One region of the Cupriavidus sp. 21MJTG02-4 genome, then DNA from elsewhere that is predicted to be linked to it. Evidence: predicted binding sites of a transcription regulator. Region 1 holds the regulator's gene; the other holds the start of a gene.

Region 1 (7,919 bases):
ATGGGCACGCCGAGCAGCACTAGCGCGTGCGAGGCCAGCATCAGGCTGCCCTCGATGATCTCCGGCACCACTTCGGTGGCGCCAGCCTTCTGCAGCGTGTCGAGTTCCGAATCGTCCACCGTGCGCACGATCACCGGCAGCGCCGGCGCCAGTTCCTGCACGTGGTGCAGCACCTTGAGCGCGGACGGCGTGTTCGCGTACGTGACGACGATCGCCGCGGCGCGGTGTATACCTGCCGCGATCAGCGCTTCGCGGCGGCCGGCGTCGCCATAGACCACGGTATCGCCGGCCGCCGCGGCTTCGCGCACGCGGTCCGGGTCGAGGTCGAGCGCCACGTAGGTGATGCCCTCCCTCTCAAGCATATGGGCCAGGTTCTGGCCGCTGCGCCCGTAGCCGCAGATGATGGCGTGCTTCTCGGTCTGCAGGCTTTGCGCGGCGATGCGGGTCATGTTCAGCGACTGCATCAGCCATTCGTTCGCGGCAAAGCGCAGCACGATGGCGTCGCTGTACTGGATCAGGAACGGCGCGGCCAGCATCGACAGCAGCATTGACGCCAGGATCACCTGGATCAGCACCGGGTCGACGAGGTTCAGCCCGTCGATCTGGTTGAGCAGCACGAAGCCGAATTCGCCGGCCTGCGCCAGCCCCAGGCCGGTACGGATCGCCACGCCCTGGCGCGAGCCGAACAATCTTGCCAGCACGGCGATCAGCACCAGCTTGAACAGGATCGGCACCGCCAGCAGCAATAGCACCAGCCAGACGTGCTCGAGCACCACCTGGATGTTGAGCAGCATGCCGATGGTGACAAAGAACAGCCCGAGCAGCACGTCGCGGAAGGGCTTGATGTCCTCTTCCACCTGGTGCCGGTACGGCGTTTCGGAGATCAGCATGCCGGCCATGAACGCGCCAAGCGCCATCGACAAGCCCAGCCGTTCGGTCAGCGCGGCCATGCCGAGCGTGACCAGCAGCAGGTTCAGCATGAACAGTTCCTGCGACCGCCGCGCCGCCACCACGTGGAACCAGCGGCTCATCAGGCGCTGGCCGAGGAAGAAGATCGCGCCCAGCGCCACGGCGATCTTGGCGGTGGCCAGGCCCAGCGCCGCCGCCAGGTCACCCGGATCACGCGACAGCGCCGGGATCACAATCAGCAGCGGCACCACGGCCAGGTCCTGGAACAGCAGCACGCTGATGATGTTGCGGCCGTGCTCGCTTTCCAGCTCCACGCGCTCGGACAGCATCTTCGAGACGATGGCCGTGGACGACATCGCCAGCGCGCCGCCGAGCGCCACCGAAGCTTGCCAGGAGAGCGGGAACAGCCAGTTGAACAGCCAGCTCGCCGGCACCACGGCCAGCATCGACAGCACCACCTGGGAGCCGCCCAGCCCGAACACGAGCCGTTTCATGGCGCGCAGCTTGCTCAGGCTGAATTCCAGGCCGATCGAGAACATCAGGAAGACCACGCCGAACTCGGCCAGGTACTTGGTCTGCGCCGTGTCGCTGGCCAGGCCCAGTGCGTGCGGGCCGATCAGGATGCCGACCGCCAGGTAACCGAGCATGGGCGGCAGCTGCAGCATGCGGAACGCGACCACGCCGAATACGGCGGCAGCCAGCAGCACCAGGGTCAGTTCCAGCGGAGAATGCATCAAGACGCTCAGGAAGAACCGGCAGGGCTGGCCGGCCGTGCCCCGGCACGGGCGCCCTGCCGGCGGAACACGGCAAGCGCGGCGCTCGCCGGGACGGCCCGGGCGTCGCCGCATTCGTTGGTATACTTCGACGCCATGATAGCCAATTTCGATGCGGATCGAGCACTCAGGCTCGCCCGCAGTACCCTCCAGATTGAAGCCGACGCGGTCGCCGCGCTCTCCGGGCGCCTGACCGCCGACTTCGCGCACGCGGTGCAGCTCGTCCTGCAGTGCAGCGGACGCGTCGTGGTGTCGGGCATCGGCAAGTCGGGCCATATCGGCCGCAAGGTGGCGGCCACGCTGGCCTCCACGGGCACGCCCTCCTTCTTCGTGCACCCGGCCGAGGCCAGCCATGGCGATCTCGGCATGGTCACGCGCGAGGACGTGCTGATTGCCTTCTCAAATTCCGGCGAGACCGGCGAGCTGCTGTCGATCATCCCGATCGTCAAGCGCATCGGCGCGCGACTGATCTCGGTCACCGGCAACCCGGAATCGAACCTGGCCAAGCTGGCTGACGCCCACCTGGATGCCGGCGTGGAAAAGGAAGCCTGCCCGCTGAACCTGGCACCCACGGCCAGCACCACCGCCGCGCTGGCGCTCGGCGACGCGCTGGCGGTGGCGGTGCTCGATGCGCGCGGCTTCGGCGAAGAAGACTTTGCCCGCTCGCACCCCGGCGGCGCGCTCGGCCGCAAGCTGCTGACCCACGTGCGCGACGTCATGCGCAGCGGCAACGCCGTGCCGGAAGTCCGCGAGAACACGCCACTGGCCCAGGCGCTGATGGAAATCACGCGCAAGGGCATGGCCATGACCGCGGTGGTCGACCCGGACGGCATTGCCATCGGCGTGTTCACCGACGGCGACCTGCGCCGCCTGCTGGAAACCCCGCGCGACTGGAAGACCGTGCCGATCGGCGAAGTGATGCACCGGAACCCGCAAGTGGTCCATGAAGACCAGCTCGCCGTCGAAGCCGTGCAGGTCATGGAGGCCAACCGCATCAACCAGTTGCTGGTGGTGGACCATGACGGGCGCCTGGTGGGCGCGCTGCACATCCACGACCTGACCCGCGCCAAGGTCATCTGAAGCGCGGCGCGAACGCAACGAAACCATGCAGGCACTCCTGTCCTCCCTCACCGGGATCGTCCTGCGGCTGCTGCCGCTGCTGCTGATGGCCGTGGTGGCCGGCAGCACGTTCTGGCTGGTGCAAGTCAATACGCAGCAGGAAGGCACCAAGGCGCCGACCGTGCGCAAGCACGAGCCCGACTACTACATGGAGCGTTTCTCGGCTACCGAACTCGCGCAGGACGGCAGCACCAAGATGCGCTTCACCGGCGACAAGATGGTCCACTTCGACGACGACCAGACCTACGAGTTCACCCGTCCCGCCATGCGCGCCTACCAGCCCGAGCGTCCGCCGGTCACCGCGCGTGCCGATCGCGGCCGAATGAACGCCGAGGGCTCGGTGATCGACCTGTATGGCAACGGCTTCATCGAGCGGCAAAAGGGCGCCGATGCCGCCAAGGACCCGCTCATGACGGCCGCGTCGGAGTACTTCCAGGTCCTGGTGAATGACGACATCGTCAAGACCGACAAGGCCGTGAAGCTCACGCGCGGCCCGTCGGTCATGACCGCCAACGGGCTGATCTTCAACAACGTTACCCGCGAAGTACAATTGCTGGGCAACGTACGCGGCACCATCATCACTGGTGCGCCCACCCGGACTCCGGGATCCTGACAACAACAGCCGCCCGCGCCCGACGGGGCGGCACCGCGGACCTGAGCATCGCGCCCGACCCTCCGCTTTCCTGCGACCCTTGCCAACATGATTGCTTCCCTGACGACCCTGTCCCGCCGGCGCGCCGCCCCGCTGCTGCTGGCCGTGGCCACCGCGATTGCCGCGCTGGCGCCGCTGGGCGCCCATGCCGAACGCGCGGACCGGGACAAGCCGCTGGTCCTGGAAGCCGACAACGCCAGCTACGACGACGTCAAGCAGATCTACACGCTGACCGGCAACGTGGTCCTGACCAAGGGCACCATGGTGCTGAAGTCGGACGCGGCCGAGATCCGCACCGACCCGGAGGGCTACCAGTACGCGGTGGCCACGGCCAAGGGCGGCAAGCAGGCCTATATCCGCCAGAAGCGTGAAGGCGTGGACGAGTACATGGACGGCTGGGGCGACCGCATCGAATACGACGGCAAGCAGGAACTGTCCAAGCTGATCGGCCACGCGCGCATGGCGCGGCTGCAGGGCGCCAAGCTGGTCGACGAGATCCGCGGCGCGGTCCTGACCTATGACAGCCGCAACGAGTTCTACACCGCCGCCGGCGGCGGCGACAACACGTCGGCCGGCAACCCGTCGGGACGCGTGCGCGCCGTGCTCTCGCCGCGCCAGGAGGCCAGCGGTGCCGCCGCCAGCCCGCCCCTCGACCTGAAGTCGGCACCCGCGCCGTCCAGCAAGCCCTGAATCACGCGCCCGAACGCATCACCGCCACCATGACCGATACCGCAATGCTCGCCCCCACGCCCGCTTCCGCCGCTCCCGACGCCCGTGCCGACAGCAGCACGATGGTCGTGCGCCACCTGAAGAAGCGCTACGGGTCGCGCACGGTGGTGAAGGACGTGTCGCTCGAGGTGAAGAGCGGCGAGGTGGTGGGCCTGCTCGGCCCCAATGGCGCGGGCAAGACCACGTCGTTCTACATGATCGTGGGCCTCGTCGCGCTGGACGAGGGCGATATCGTGCTCGACGGTCAGCACATCAGCGGCCTGGCCATCCACGAGCGCGCGCGCATGGGCCTGTCCTACCTGCCGCAGGAAGCGTCGGTGTTCCGCAAGCTCAATGTGGAAGAGAACATCCGCGCGGTGCTGGAGCTGCAGTTGGTCAACGGCAAGCCGCTGCCGAAAGCCGAGATCGACAGCCGCCTGGATACGCTGCTGGACGACCTGCAGATTGCCCACCTGCGCAACAACCCTGCGCTGTCGCTGTCGGGTGGCGAGCGCCGCCGCGTGGAAATCGCACGCGCGCTGGCGTCCTCGCCACGCTTCATCCTGCTCGATGAACCGTTCGCCGGCGTGGACCCGATCGCGGTCGGCGAGATCCAGCGCATCGTCAGCTTCCTCAAGGCGCGCAATATCGGCGTGCTGATCACCGACCACAACGTGCGCGAGACGCTTGGCATCTGCGACCACGCGTACATCATCAGCGAAGGCACCGTACTCGCATCGGGCCAGCCCGACGAAATCATCGCCAACGAGTCGGTGCGCCGCGTCTACCTGGGCGAGAACTTCCGCATGTGAAGCCTGGGGCGGCAGGTGCGCTTGGCAGAGACGATCAGGCAGCATCAGCGATAGCAATTTTCGTTCCAACATCGGTTGGATGCGCATAGAATAGGTCGCATGAAACCGTCGCTACAGCTCCGTCTCTCCCAGCATCTGGCACTCACGCCGCAACTGCAGCAGTCGATCCGGCTGCTGCAACTTTCTACGCTTGAGCTGCAGCAGGAAGTCGAGCAGGCCTTGACGGAAAACCCGCTGCTGGAGCGCGAGAACGACTGGATCGACAGCCCGCTGCGCGTGGCGGCCGATGGCTCGGTCAACCTGCAGAGCGCACCCGCGCCCGCACCGGCCGAACCGCAGGGCAACAGCGACGCGAACGCCAGCAGCCCGGGCAGCGAGGATGAGAGCTATAGCGACAGCGGTAGCGAAGATTACGGCAGCGACTGGAGCCTGGACGATTTCGCGCGGCGCCCGCAGGGTGAGGACGACGAGAAGACCCCCATGCAGCTGCGCGACGCCGAGCCCACCCTGCGCGAACACTTGATGGAGCAGCTCGCGCCGCTGAAGATCTCGACGCGCGACAAGGGCCTGGCGATCTTCCTGATCGAATCGCTCGACGACGATGGCTACCTGAGCGCGTCGCTCGACGAGATCTGCACCGAGTTGCCCGAGGAACTCGAATTCGAGGTCGACGAATTGCAGGCGATCCTCACGCTGCTGCAAAGCTTCGACCCGCCCGGCGTGGGCGCGCGCAATGCCGCCGAATGCCTGAGCCTTCAGCTGCGCCGGCTGCAGCATCCGCAGCGCGAGCTGGCGCTCTCGATCGTCAACCATCACCTCGAACTGCTTGCCGTGCGCGACTACACGCGCCTGAAAAAAGCATTGCAGGTTGATGAAGCGGCGCTCAAGGCCGCGCATGAACTGATCCGCTCGCTCGCGCCCTACCCGGGCCACGCCTACAGCCGCCCTGAAGCGGACTTCGTGGTGCCCGACGTATTCGTGCGCAAGGGCGGCGGCGGCTGGATCGCGCAGCTCAATCCGGATGTGATGCCGCGCCTGCGCATCAACGACATGTACGCGCAGATCCTGCGCGGTGCCAAGGGAGAATCCGGTGCCGCGGGGCTGCAGCAAAAGCTGCAGGAAGCGCGCTGGCTGATCAAGAATATCCAGCAAAGGTTCGACACGATCCTGCGAGTTTCGCAGGCGATTGTCGAGCGTCAGAAGAACTTCTTCACGCACGGGGAAATCGCGATGCGCCCCTTGGTTTTGCGGGAGATTGCCGATACACTGGGATTACACGAGTCAACCATATCCCGGGTGACGACCAATAAATACATGGCAACGCCGATGGGTACTTTCGAACTGAAGTACTTTTTTGGCAGCCACGTTTCCACCGAAACCGGTGGGGCGGCTTCCTCAACGGCGATCCGCGCCTTGATCAAGCAACTTATAGGAGCCGAAGACCCGAGGAGTCCTCTTTCCGACAGCCGAATTGCCGAATTGCTGGGTGAACAAGGCTTCGTTGTCGCGCGCCGTACCGTCGCCAAGTATCGCGAAGCCCTGAAGATCCCTGCTGTCAATCTCCGCAAGACTTTGTAGCCGAGTTGCACCGCCTGCCTGGTGCAGCTCTTTCAGAAGGAGAAGCGCTATGAACTTCAAGATCAGTGGACACCACCTGGACATCACGCCCCCGCTGCGTGAGTACGTGGAAACGAAGCTGGAGCGTATCGTCAGGCATTTCGATCAAGTCATTGGCGTCAGCGTGCTACTCTCAGTCGACAATCACAAGGAAAAGGACAGGCGTCAGTACGCGGAAATCAATTTGCACCTTCGGGGCAAGGACATTTTTGTGGAAGCCCATCACGAAGACCTGTATGCGGCCATCGACGCACTTGTCGACAAGCTGGACCGCCAGGTGCTTCGGTATAAGGATCGCGTGCAAGGCCACGACCGCGAAGCGGTCAAGTACCAGATGGCCGAGTCCCAACTACAGCAGCAATGATCAAGCCTGCCAGTCGCAAGACTGGCACTGAAACAGGACTGATAACAGCAAGCCGCGCCATGTAGCGCGGCTTTTTTGCATCTGCAGCCCCGGCCGGGCGCGCGTCCTGGACACAAGTGTTCGCAACTGGCGCAGCACGGTGTATGCTCTCCAAGACATAGCGCGTGGCGACTCCGGCGCGACCACCGTACCCAGGTGTGGCGGCACCAGCACGGACCAGGCCATACAGGGGCCTGGCGCTGCATTGCACAAGAACAGGGGAGACGCTGCTCTATAATGGCCGAACGCCTGGGAAGCCATGGCGTGGCCGCAATCCGGCCCCACTTCGTTTCCGGGCTGAGCAGTCCGATCTGCCTGCTAACTGAAATCCTCGCATCGCCCATGAATCGTTTGGCCAAACTGCTGCCACCCGGCAACATCAACCTCGACCTCAGCGTCACCAGCAAGAAGCGTGTATTCGAGCAAGCCGGGCTCCTATTCGAGAACAACCATGGCGTGGCACGGGCGACCGTGACCGACAACCTGTTCGCGCGCGAGTCGCTGGGTTCGACCGGTCTGGGCGCGGGCGTGGCCATTCCGCACGGGCGCATCAAGGGGCTGAAGCAACCGCTGGCTGCCTTCATGCGGCTGGCCGAGCCGATCCCGTTCGAATCGCCGGATGGCAAGCCGGTCTCGCTGCTGATCTTCCTGCTGGTGCCGGAACAGGCTACGCAGCAGCATCTCGAGATTCTTTCCGAAATTGCCCAGCTGCTGTCGGATCGGGACATGCGCGAAGGCCTGGCAACCCTGGCCACGCCGGACGCGGTCCATGAACTCCTGACGCAGTGGCATCCCTGATCCCTCCCCTGGGCTGGCAACAGACCGGACAATCGTAAAATCCGGCACAGTCCCCGCCCCGAAAGTCATCCCCCATGGAACTCACCGGCGTCACCTCGCAGTCGATCTTCGACGACAACGCAGCCGAC
Region 2 (7,919 bases), on a different contig from region 1:
GTGGCACGATGGCACGGCCCTGCCGCTGGCAGTGGTGATGGCCGTGTGCGGTATCGGTGCGGTAGCGCTGCGCGCCTGGGGGAGCGCGCGGCCGTCTGCGACGGCGGTAGCCTGAGCGTCAGGCCGCGGCGTTTTTCACGACCACCATCTGCGCCGGCATGGGCGCGGCGTAGCCCGCCTGGCCAAAGCTTTCGCGGATGATGCGATTGGTGTCGAAATACACCTGCCAGTAATGGTCGTTGTGGCAGTACGGACGTACCGCCAGGACCGGCCCCACCAGCGTGAATTCGAGGATCTCGACGTCGACCGGAGGATCGGCCAGGACGTTCGGAATCGCGCCGATACGCTCCTTGAGCAGCGTCATCGCCGCGGCAGCGTCGGTGCTGCCGGCGAGCTGGGCCTTCAGTTCGACGCGGCGGAACGGGTTGATGCTGAAATTCTGGATGGTGTCCGAGAAGATCTTGTTATTGCCGATCACCGTCAGGACGTTGTCGGGCGTGTCGAGCGTCGTGGCGAACAGGCCGATCTCGCGCACCGTGCCGGTGACCCCGCCGATGGTCACGAAATCCCCGACCTTGAACGGCCGCAGCACGACCAGGAAGGCGCCGGCCGCGAAGTTGGCCATCAGGCCCGACCAGGCCATGCCGATGGCCACGCCGGCTGCGGCAATCAATGCCGCGAAGGTCGTGGTCTGGATGCCGAAGTAACCGAGGATGCCGATCACCAGGACCACATTCAGCGCGACCGTTACGATCGAACCGACGTAGCGCAGCAGGGTCGGATCCACCTGCTGCTTGCCCAGCCCGCCCTGGACCATGCGCACCACCACGTGGATCAGCCAGCGGCCGATGATCCAGAAGGCCAGCGCGGCCAGGATCTTGACCCCGAACTCCGTGGCATAGGCAATCACCACGATCCTCAACTTCTCCAACGTTGACGCATCCATCGGCATTCCCCTGGTCGGTTGGCCGGCAAAGAGCCGGCACGAAACGAAGAACTGCGAAGACTGGCTGCAAATCTTGCACGCTGGCGCGTCGCAAGATGACGGGCACGGCAATTATTGCCATGCCGTCTGGGGAAGTTCAAGAAAAGAATTGTCAGGAACGGCGCCTGCGCGCGCGTTCCTGCGGCGGGCTTACCAGTTGGTTTCGCGCTCGGGCGTGGCCGAGATGCGATGCAGGGTCAGGTCTGCGCCGTTGAATTCGGCTTCCGCATCGAGGCGGATGCCGACCAGCTTTTTGAGCGTGCCATAGACGATTGTGCCGCCCGCCAGGGCGATCACGATGCCGAGCAGGGTACCGATGAGCTGCGAGCCCAGCGAAACACCGCCGATCCCGCCCAGCGCGTGCTGCCCGAAGATGCCGGCTGCAATGCCGCCCCAGGCGCCGCACAGCCCATGCAGCGGCCACACGCCGAGCACATCATCGATGTGCCATTTGTTTTGCGCGAGCGTGAACAGATGGACGAACAGCACACCGGCCACGGCGCCCGTGATCAGCGCGCCGAGCGGATGCATCAGGTCGGAACCCGCGCAGACGGCGACCAGGCCTGCCAGCGGGCCGTTGTAGGCGAAGCCCGGGTCGTTGCGGCCGGCCCACCAGGCCGCCAGCGTGCCGCCGGCCATGGCCATCAGTGAATTGATGGCGACCAGCCCGCTGATCTTGTCCACGGTCTGGGCGCTCATGACATTGAAGCCGAACCAGCCCACCGCGAGCACCCATGCACCGAGCGCCAGGAACGGAATGTTCGACGGCGGGTGCGCGCTGATGCGGCCATCCTTCTGGTATCGGCCACGGCGCGCGCCGAGCAGCAGCACCGCGGGCAGGGCGATCCAGCCGCCGACCGCATGAACCACGACCGAGCCGGCGAAATCATGGAACGGGGCGCCAGTCAGGCTGGTGATCCAGTCCTGGATGCCGAAACGATGGTTCCACGCAATGCCTTCGAAGAACGGATAGACAAAGCCCACCAGGACGAAGGTCGCGACCAGTTGCGGATTGAAACGCGAACGTTCGGCAATGCCGCCCGAGATAATCGCGGGAATGGCCGCGGCAAAGGTCGCCAGGAAAAAGAACTTGACCAGTTCGTAGCCGCTCTTTTGCGCCAGCGTATCGGCGCCTGCCATGAACTGCACGCCGTAGGCGACGGTATAGCCGACAAAGAAATAGGCAATGGTGGAAACCGCGAAGTCCACCAGGATCTTCACCAGCGCGTTGACCTGGTTCTTCTTACGCACCGTGCCCAGTTCCAGGAAAGCGAAGCCGGCGTGCATGGCCAGCACCATGATTGCGCCAAGCAGGATAAACATGGCGTCGGTGCCAGTCTTCCAATTGTCCATAGGTCCCTCATGCTCAAAATGGGAGCATGGGTATGCAAAAACCGTTCCAGAACTGGCTGCATACTGGTGCTATTTGCACCGCCATGGTGGAATTCGCACCGGATTTCCGAACGGGCGGCCCCTGTTTCCAGGGGCGAGGTGGTGCAGATCGTCGATGACGAAAACAGCCACAGCGTCGGTGCGCGCCAGAATGAGGCAGCCGGCAGGCGCTTTTATGAACCTTGACGGTGCATTGCACCATAGCGGTGAATGCTGGGTGCTGCACCGAGATGCCTTGCTACGGGGCGACAGGCCGGCACTGTCCGCTTGCGCTCCAGTCCGAAATAACGGAGAGAAAGACGCCGGAACAGAGCGGGAAATCGCCCGCTAACCGGCCTCAAGCAAGGATTTCCGGGTTTTTTCGTTGCATTGGTGCCACTGGGGATTGCCCAAGGCGCGAAGGGCAGATTAGACTGCGCCGATCGATGCAATGCCTGCTGGCAGATACATCGGTGACGACGACCAACAAGGGAAATCAGCCATGAATAAAGGTGAACTGGTATCGGCCATCGCCGCGGAAGCAGAACTGAGCAACGCCGCAGCCGAGCGTGCGCTCAACGCAGCGCTGGACAGTATCAAGAAGGCAGTGGCAAAGGGTGATTCGGTAACGCTGGTGGGTTTTGGCAGCTTCAGCTCGGGTAAACGCGCCGCACGCACGGGCCGCAACCCGCGCACGGGCGAAACGATCAAGATTCCGGCCGCGAAGACCGTCAAGTTTTCTGCTGGACAAGGTTTCAAGGACGCCGTGAACAAGAAGAAGTAAGCGGTTTGCGTCCGGAGTAGCGAGAGAGCGGCCTGTCGGGCCGCTTTTTTATTGGCGGTGCGGTGAGGTGGCCATGCCGCGCGCGTGGCGCTCGAACCATATCAGGCGGCTACCCTGGCCACATGCGTCCCGGCGCCCCTCAAACGCCGGTTTACGGGTTACACTGCCGCGCCTCGGCCCCCGCAACCCGCACCTCCATCATGAACGACCAGTCCCACCAGCTTTCCATGACCGTGCTGATGACGCCGGACATGGCCAATTTCTCCGGCAACGTGCACGGCGGCACCATCCTGAAGTACCTGGACATGGTGGCCTATGCCTGCGCCAGCCGCTACGCCGGCCGGTACGTGGTCACGCTGTCGGTAGACCAGGTGGTGTTCCGCCAGCCCATCCACGTCGGTGAACTGGTGACCTTCCTGGCTGCGGTGAACTTCACCGGACGCAGCTCCATGGAAATCGGCATCAAGGTTGTGACCGAGAATATCCGCAGCAAGCTGGTGCGCCACACCAACAGCTGCTATTTCACGATGGTGGCGGTCGACGACAACGGCGCGCCCGCCGAGGTGCCGCCGCTGGAGCCGCGCGACGAAGTCGAGCGCCAGCGCTTTGCGGCGGCCCAGCAGCGCCGCGAACTGCGCCAGGAAATGGAAAAACGCCGCGACGCCATCAAGGTGACCGGGAGCTGATTTGGCCATGGCGCGCATGCTTTCCCTGCTTGCCGCTGCCTGCCTGACGGCGGGCGGCACCCATGCGCTGGCCGAGGAAATCGGCAGCGTCAATACCAATTTCCGCATGACCGGCTCGGACAAGGTCGTCATCGAGGCGTATGACGACCCGATGGTGCAGGGCGTGACCTGTTACGTGTCGCGCGCGCGCACGGGGGGCATCAAGGGGACGCTGGGCATGGCGGAAGACCCGCCCGAGGCGTCGATCGCGTGCCGCCAGGTGGGGCCGATCACGTTCAAGGCGCCGCTGCGCCAGCAGGACGACGTGTTTTCGGAGCGCATGTCGATCCTGTTCAAGACCCTGCATGTGATCCGCGCCGTCGACCGCAAGCGCAATACGCTGGTCTACCTGACGTATTCCGACCGCATCGTCAGCGGCAGCCCGCAGAACAGCGTGACGGCCGTGCCGGTGCCCGCCGCGACCGCCATTCCGGTCAAGTAAGCGCGCGAACGCCCGGCTATCCGGGTTGCCGGGCGCCTCTCATGCGTCTGGCCCGAACAGCTTGCGCAGGTTCGACTTCAGGATCTTGCCATTCGCATTGCGCGGCAGCAGGTCGGGCAGCACGACGATCCGTACCGGCACCTTGAACGCCGCCAGCCGTTCCGCGACAAACGCCTGCAGCTCGGTTTCGGTCGCGTGCAGGCCGGGCTTCAGGCTGACCACGGCCCCCGGTTCCTCGCCCAGCACCTTGTGCGGAATGCCGACCAGGGCGGCATCCATGACCGCCGGGTGCTCGTACAGCGTGCTTTCCACCTCGATGCAGTAGATGTTCTCGCCGCCACGGATCAGCATGTCCTTCATCCGGTCGACGATGTAGAGATAGCCTTCATCGTCGAGCCTGGCGATATCGCCGGTGCGCAGCCAGCCATCGGCAAAGGTCTGTGCGGTGGCCTCGGGCTTGTTCCAGTAGCCGCGCACCACGTTCGCGCCACGCACCATCAGCTCGCCGGTTTCACCGGCCGGTAGCGCGTGTCCGCGGCCATCCACGACCTTCATTTCGCCAATCGGCAGGGCCGGACCACTGCTTTCCGGACGCAGTACGTATTCTTCCGCGCTGTGGCTCGTGAACGTGGCGGACGTTTCGGTCATGCCCCAGCCGATTCCCGGCGCCGACTGCGGAACGGTTTCGCCGATTCGACGAACCAGTTCCGGCGAGGCCGGCGCGCCGCCGTAGCTGATGCTCTCCAGCGACGACAGGTCGAAGCGCGCGCGCTCCGGGTGCTCCAGCAGTTGCCAGGCGATGGTGGGCACGCCGCCGGCCGTGGTGCAACGCTCACGTTCGATCAGTTCGAGCGCGCGCAAGGCATCCCAGCGATGCATCAGCACGATTTTCCCGCCGCTCGCCAGCGCATTGTTCAGCACGGCCATGCAGCCGGTCACGTGGAAGAACGGCACGGACAGCAGCGCGGCCTTCTGTGGCGCAGCGGGGTCCGGTGCGGGAATCGGCTCGCCGCGGCGCAGCAAGTTGCGCAGCGGGCTGAACAGGCCGGCCACGGCGACGCTGGTGGCATTGCGATGGGTGCCCAGTGCGCCCTTGGGCTTGCCGGTGGTGCCCGAGGTATAGAAGATCGTTGCGTCGTCTTCCGGTGCGATGTCCACGTCGGGAAGCGGCAGCTCGGGCAGCGTCGCCCAGGTCGCGGAGTGGCCGGTCACGGTTTCCAGCGGCACGACCTTCGGATCTCCGTCGAGCGAGCCCGCGCGCGATACGTACACACGCTCCAGCGCGGGAAGATTGCTCAGATGTCCGGTGAGTCGATCCAGCCGTTCCGCGTCGACGATGGCGACGCGGCTGCCTGAATCGACCAGTCCATATTCAAGCTCGGCGCCGGTCCACCATGCATTCAGCGGCGTGACGATGGCGCCGGTCAGCAGCGCGCCGTAGAACGCCACCGGCCATTCGGGCAGGTTGCGCATGGCGACTGCCACGCGGTCGCCGGGGCGGACGCCATCACGCACGAGTGCCTGTGCGACATGCAATGCCGCGCGCCGGAAGGCTGCATAGGTGACGCGCTCGTTTTCGTACACCACGAAGGTGCGTTCGCTGAAGGCTTGCGTGGCAAGGAACAGGTCGCGCAGCGTGGGCGGCGCGTTTTTCCAGACGGTGGTGGGAATGCCGCGAATGACGCGCGTTTCCGTTTCGAACGGAGCGCCCGGGGCGGTAAGCCGGGCGTGGGCCGCGGCCAGTGACATGGCGGGCCAGTTGGCGGCCGGCTCGAAATTGCTGGACATGACTGCCTCCCGGACTGCAATGCAGGTTGGGGGACGGCGCAATACGCCGTCCTTCAGGGGAAATGCAGGAAATGCAGAATCGCCGGGCTGGCGCGCAATGCAGCCGCGCCGCCTTGCGTAAGGGCATCAGATCGTGACGCCGCCGTCGACGACCATGGCCTGGCCCGTCATGAACGTGCTCGCGGCGGAGGCCAGGAAAACAGCCGCGCCGGCGATCTCGACCGGTTCGCCGATACGGCGCAGCGGCGCCCCCTGGGTCGATTGCTTGTAGCGCTCGGGGTCTTCCCACAGCGCGCGTGCGAAATCGGTCTTGATCAGTCCGGGCGCGATGCAGTTCACGCGCACATTGTGCGGGCCGAATTCCACGGCGAGGTTGCGCGCGAGCTGGAAGTCGGCGGCCTTCGAGATGTTGTACACGCCGATGGTCGGCGAGCCGCGCAGGCCGCCGATGGACGAGACAATGATGATCGACCCGTCCTTGCGTTCGATCATCTGCGGCGCGACCATCTGGATCAGCCAGTGGTTCGAGATGACATTGTTGTCCAGCACCTTGCGGAACTGGTCGTCGGACACGCCGCTCATCGGACCGTAGTACGGGTTCGATGCCGCATTGCAGACCAGGACATCGATCTTGCCCAACGTGCGGTTGGTTTCATCGACGAGGCGCTGCAGGTCGTCCTTCGAGGAGATATTGGCCGGGATGGCGATCGCGGTGCCGGCGCCGTGGCGCGCATTGATCGCGTCGACCACTTCCTGGCACGCTTCGATCTTGCGCGACGATATGACCACTTTGGCGCCCTGGACCGCCATCTGTTCCGCAATGGCGCGGCCGATGCCGCGCGATGAGCCCGTCACGATCGCGACCTTGCCCGACAAATCGAACAATGACATGGAGTCTCCTGATATCGGTGCGGCCCGTTCGGGGCCTGCCTGTGTTCTGTTGGACAGCGCCCCTGGGGGCCTGCCGGCACATTATGGTTGGGGCCTCTGGCCCAGTCCACAGGCAAGCGGCCGCCTGCGGGCCCATATCAGTATTCTTTCTGCGGGCAATGCGCGGCATGCATGAGCGCGTCCGCACAGCGCCGGGGTTCAGCCGTGCAGCAGCGTGGGCAGCACACGTTCGAGCCGGCCGCGCGAGTCGGCGTCGAGTTCCACCTGGAAGCGATTGACGAGCGCGTCGATGACCTCGTCGGCCGAAGTCAGCGTCTGCCGCCGCAGGTTGCCTTTGGCGCCGCGTTCGGCCAGTTCGCCATTGGCGAGGGTCAGGCGCACGTCGCCGTCGGTGCGGGCCAGCATAAGCCGCTGCGTAAAGATGCTGTCCGGATGCGTGCTGATGTACCAGTTGCGCGGGATGAAGTCGATCCACGGCTGCGGCGACAAGTCGAAGCGGTAGACCTTGAGCCAGCCCTCCGTGCCGCGCACTTCCATATCCTGGCAATGGAACGCGCCGGGCATGGCGTCTTCCGGCGCCGCAACCAGGCGGTACGGGAACGACCTGGCGGCCGGCGCGGACAGGGGGAGCGCCTGGTAAGGCGTGGGGCCGCCAAAGCCTACATCGGCGAGATAGCTGCGATGCGCCACTTCCACGCGCAGCAGCATGTGCGAGGCCAGTGTCTGCACCGTGTCGGCCACGCCCCAGCGCACGCGTGCCGCCAGCGGCGTCACGGCGTAGCCCAGGGACGTCAGCGCGGCGGCGAGCAGCGTGTTGAGCTCGAAGCAATAGCCGCCGCGCCGGCGCGTCACGAGCTTGTCGAATATGGCGTCGATATCGATTCGCACCGGGCTGCCCAGCAGCGGGTCGATGTTCTCGAACGGGATGTGCGC

Evidence for each region. The regulator sigma-54, encoded in region 1, starts transcription at its own class of promoters, with help from an activator protein. The targets are predictions, from matches to a motif close to TGGCANGNAANCTGCTTT.
Region 2: the regulator sigma-54 is predicted to act here: its motif matches at 2,370-2,387, upstream of AC3FKH_RS29555 (ammonium transporter).

What each region holds. Positions count from the first base shown of each region.
Region 1 covers NZ_JBYOJP010000001.1:208,713-216,631, forward strand. The annotation lists gene AC3FKH_RS00985 (monovalent cation:proton antiporter family protein) at 1-1,643, opposite strand, end outside; gene AC3FKH_RS00990 (KpsF/GutQ family sugar-phosphate isomerase) at 1,779-2,762, shown strand; gene lptC (LPS export ABC transporter periplasmic protein LptC) at 2,788-3,414, shown strand; gene lptA (lipopolysaccharide transport periplasmic protein LptA) at 3,502-4,143, shown strand; gene lptB (LPS export ABC transporter ATP-binding protein) at 4,173-4,973, shown strand; gene AC3FKH_RS01010 (RNA polymerase factor sigma-54) at 5,073-6,551, shown strand; gene hpf (ribosome hibernation-promoting factor, HPF/YfiA family) at 6,601-6,954, shown strand; gene AC3FKH_RS01020 (PTS sugar transporter subunit IIA) at 7,336-7,791, shown strand; gene hprK (HPr(Ser) kinase/phosphatase) at 7,866-7,919, shown strand, end outside.
Region 2 covers NZ_JBYOJP010000020.1:82,392-90,310, reverse strand. The annotation lists gene AC3FKH_RS29565 (Bcr/CflA family multidrug efflux MFS transporter) at 1-115, shown strand, start outside; gene AC3FKH_RS29560 (mechanosensitive ion channel family protein) at 119-946, opposite strand; gene AC3FKH_RS29555 (ammonium transporter) at 1,136-2,338, opposite strand; gene AC3FKH_RS29550 (HU family DNA-binding protein) at 2,859-3,140, shown strand; gene AC3FKH_RS29545 (acyl-CoA thioesterase) at 3,341-3,826, shown strand; gene AC3FKH_RS29540 (CreA family protein) at 3,834-4,307, shown strand; gene AC3FKH_RS29535 (class I adenylate-forming enzyme family protein) at 4,347-6,095, opposite strand; gene AC3FKH_RS29530 (SDR family oxidoreductase) at 6,222-6,986, opposite strand; gene AC3FKH_RS29525 (arylamine N-acetyltransferase family protein) at 7,185-7,919, opposite strand, start outside.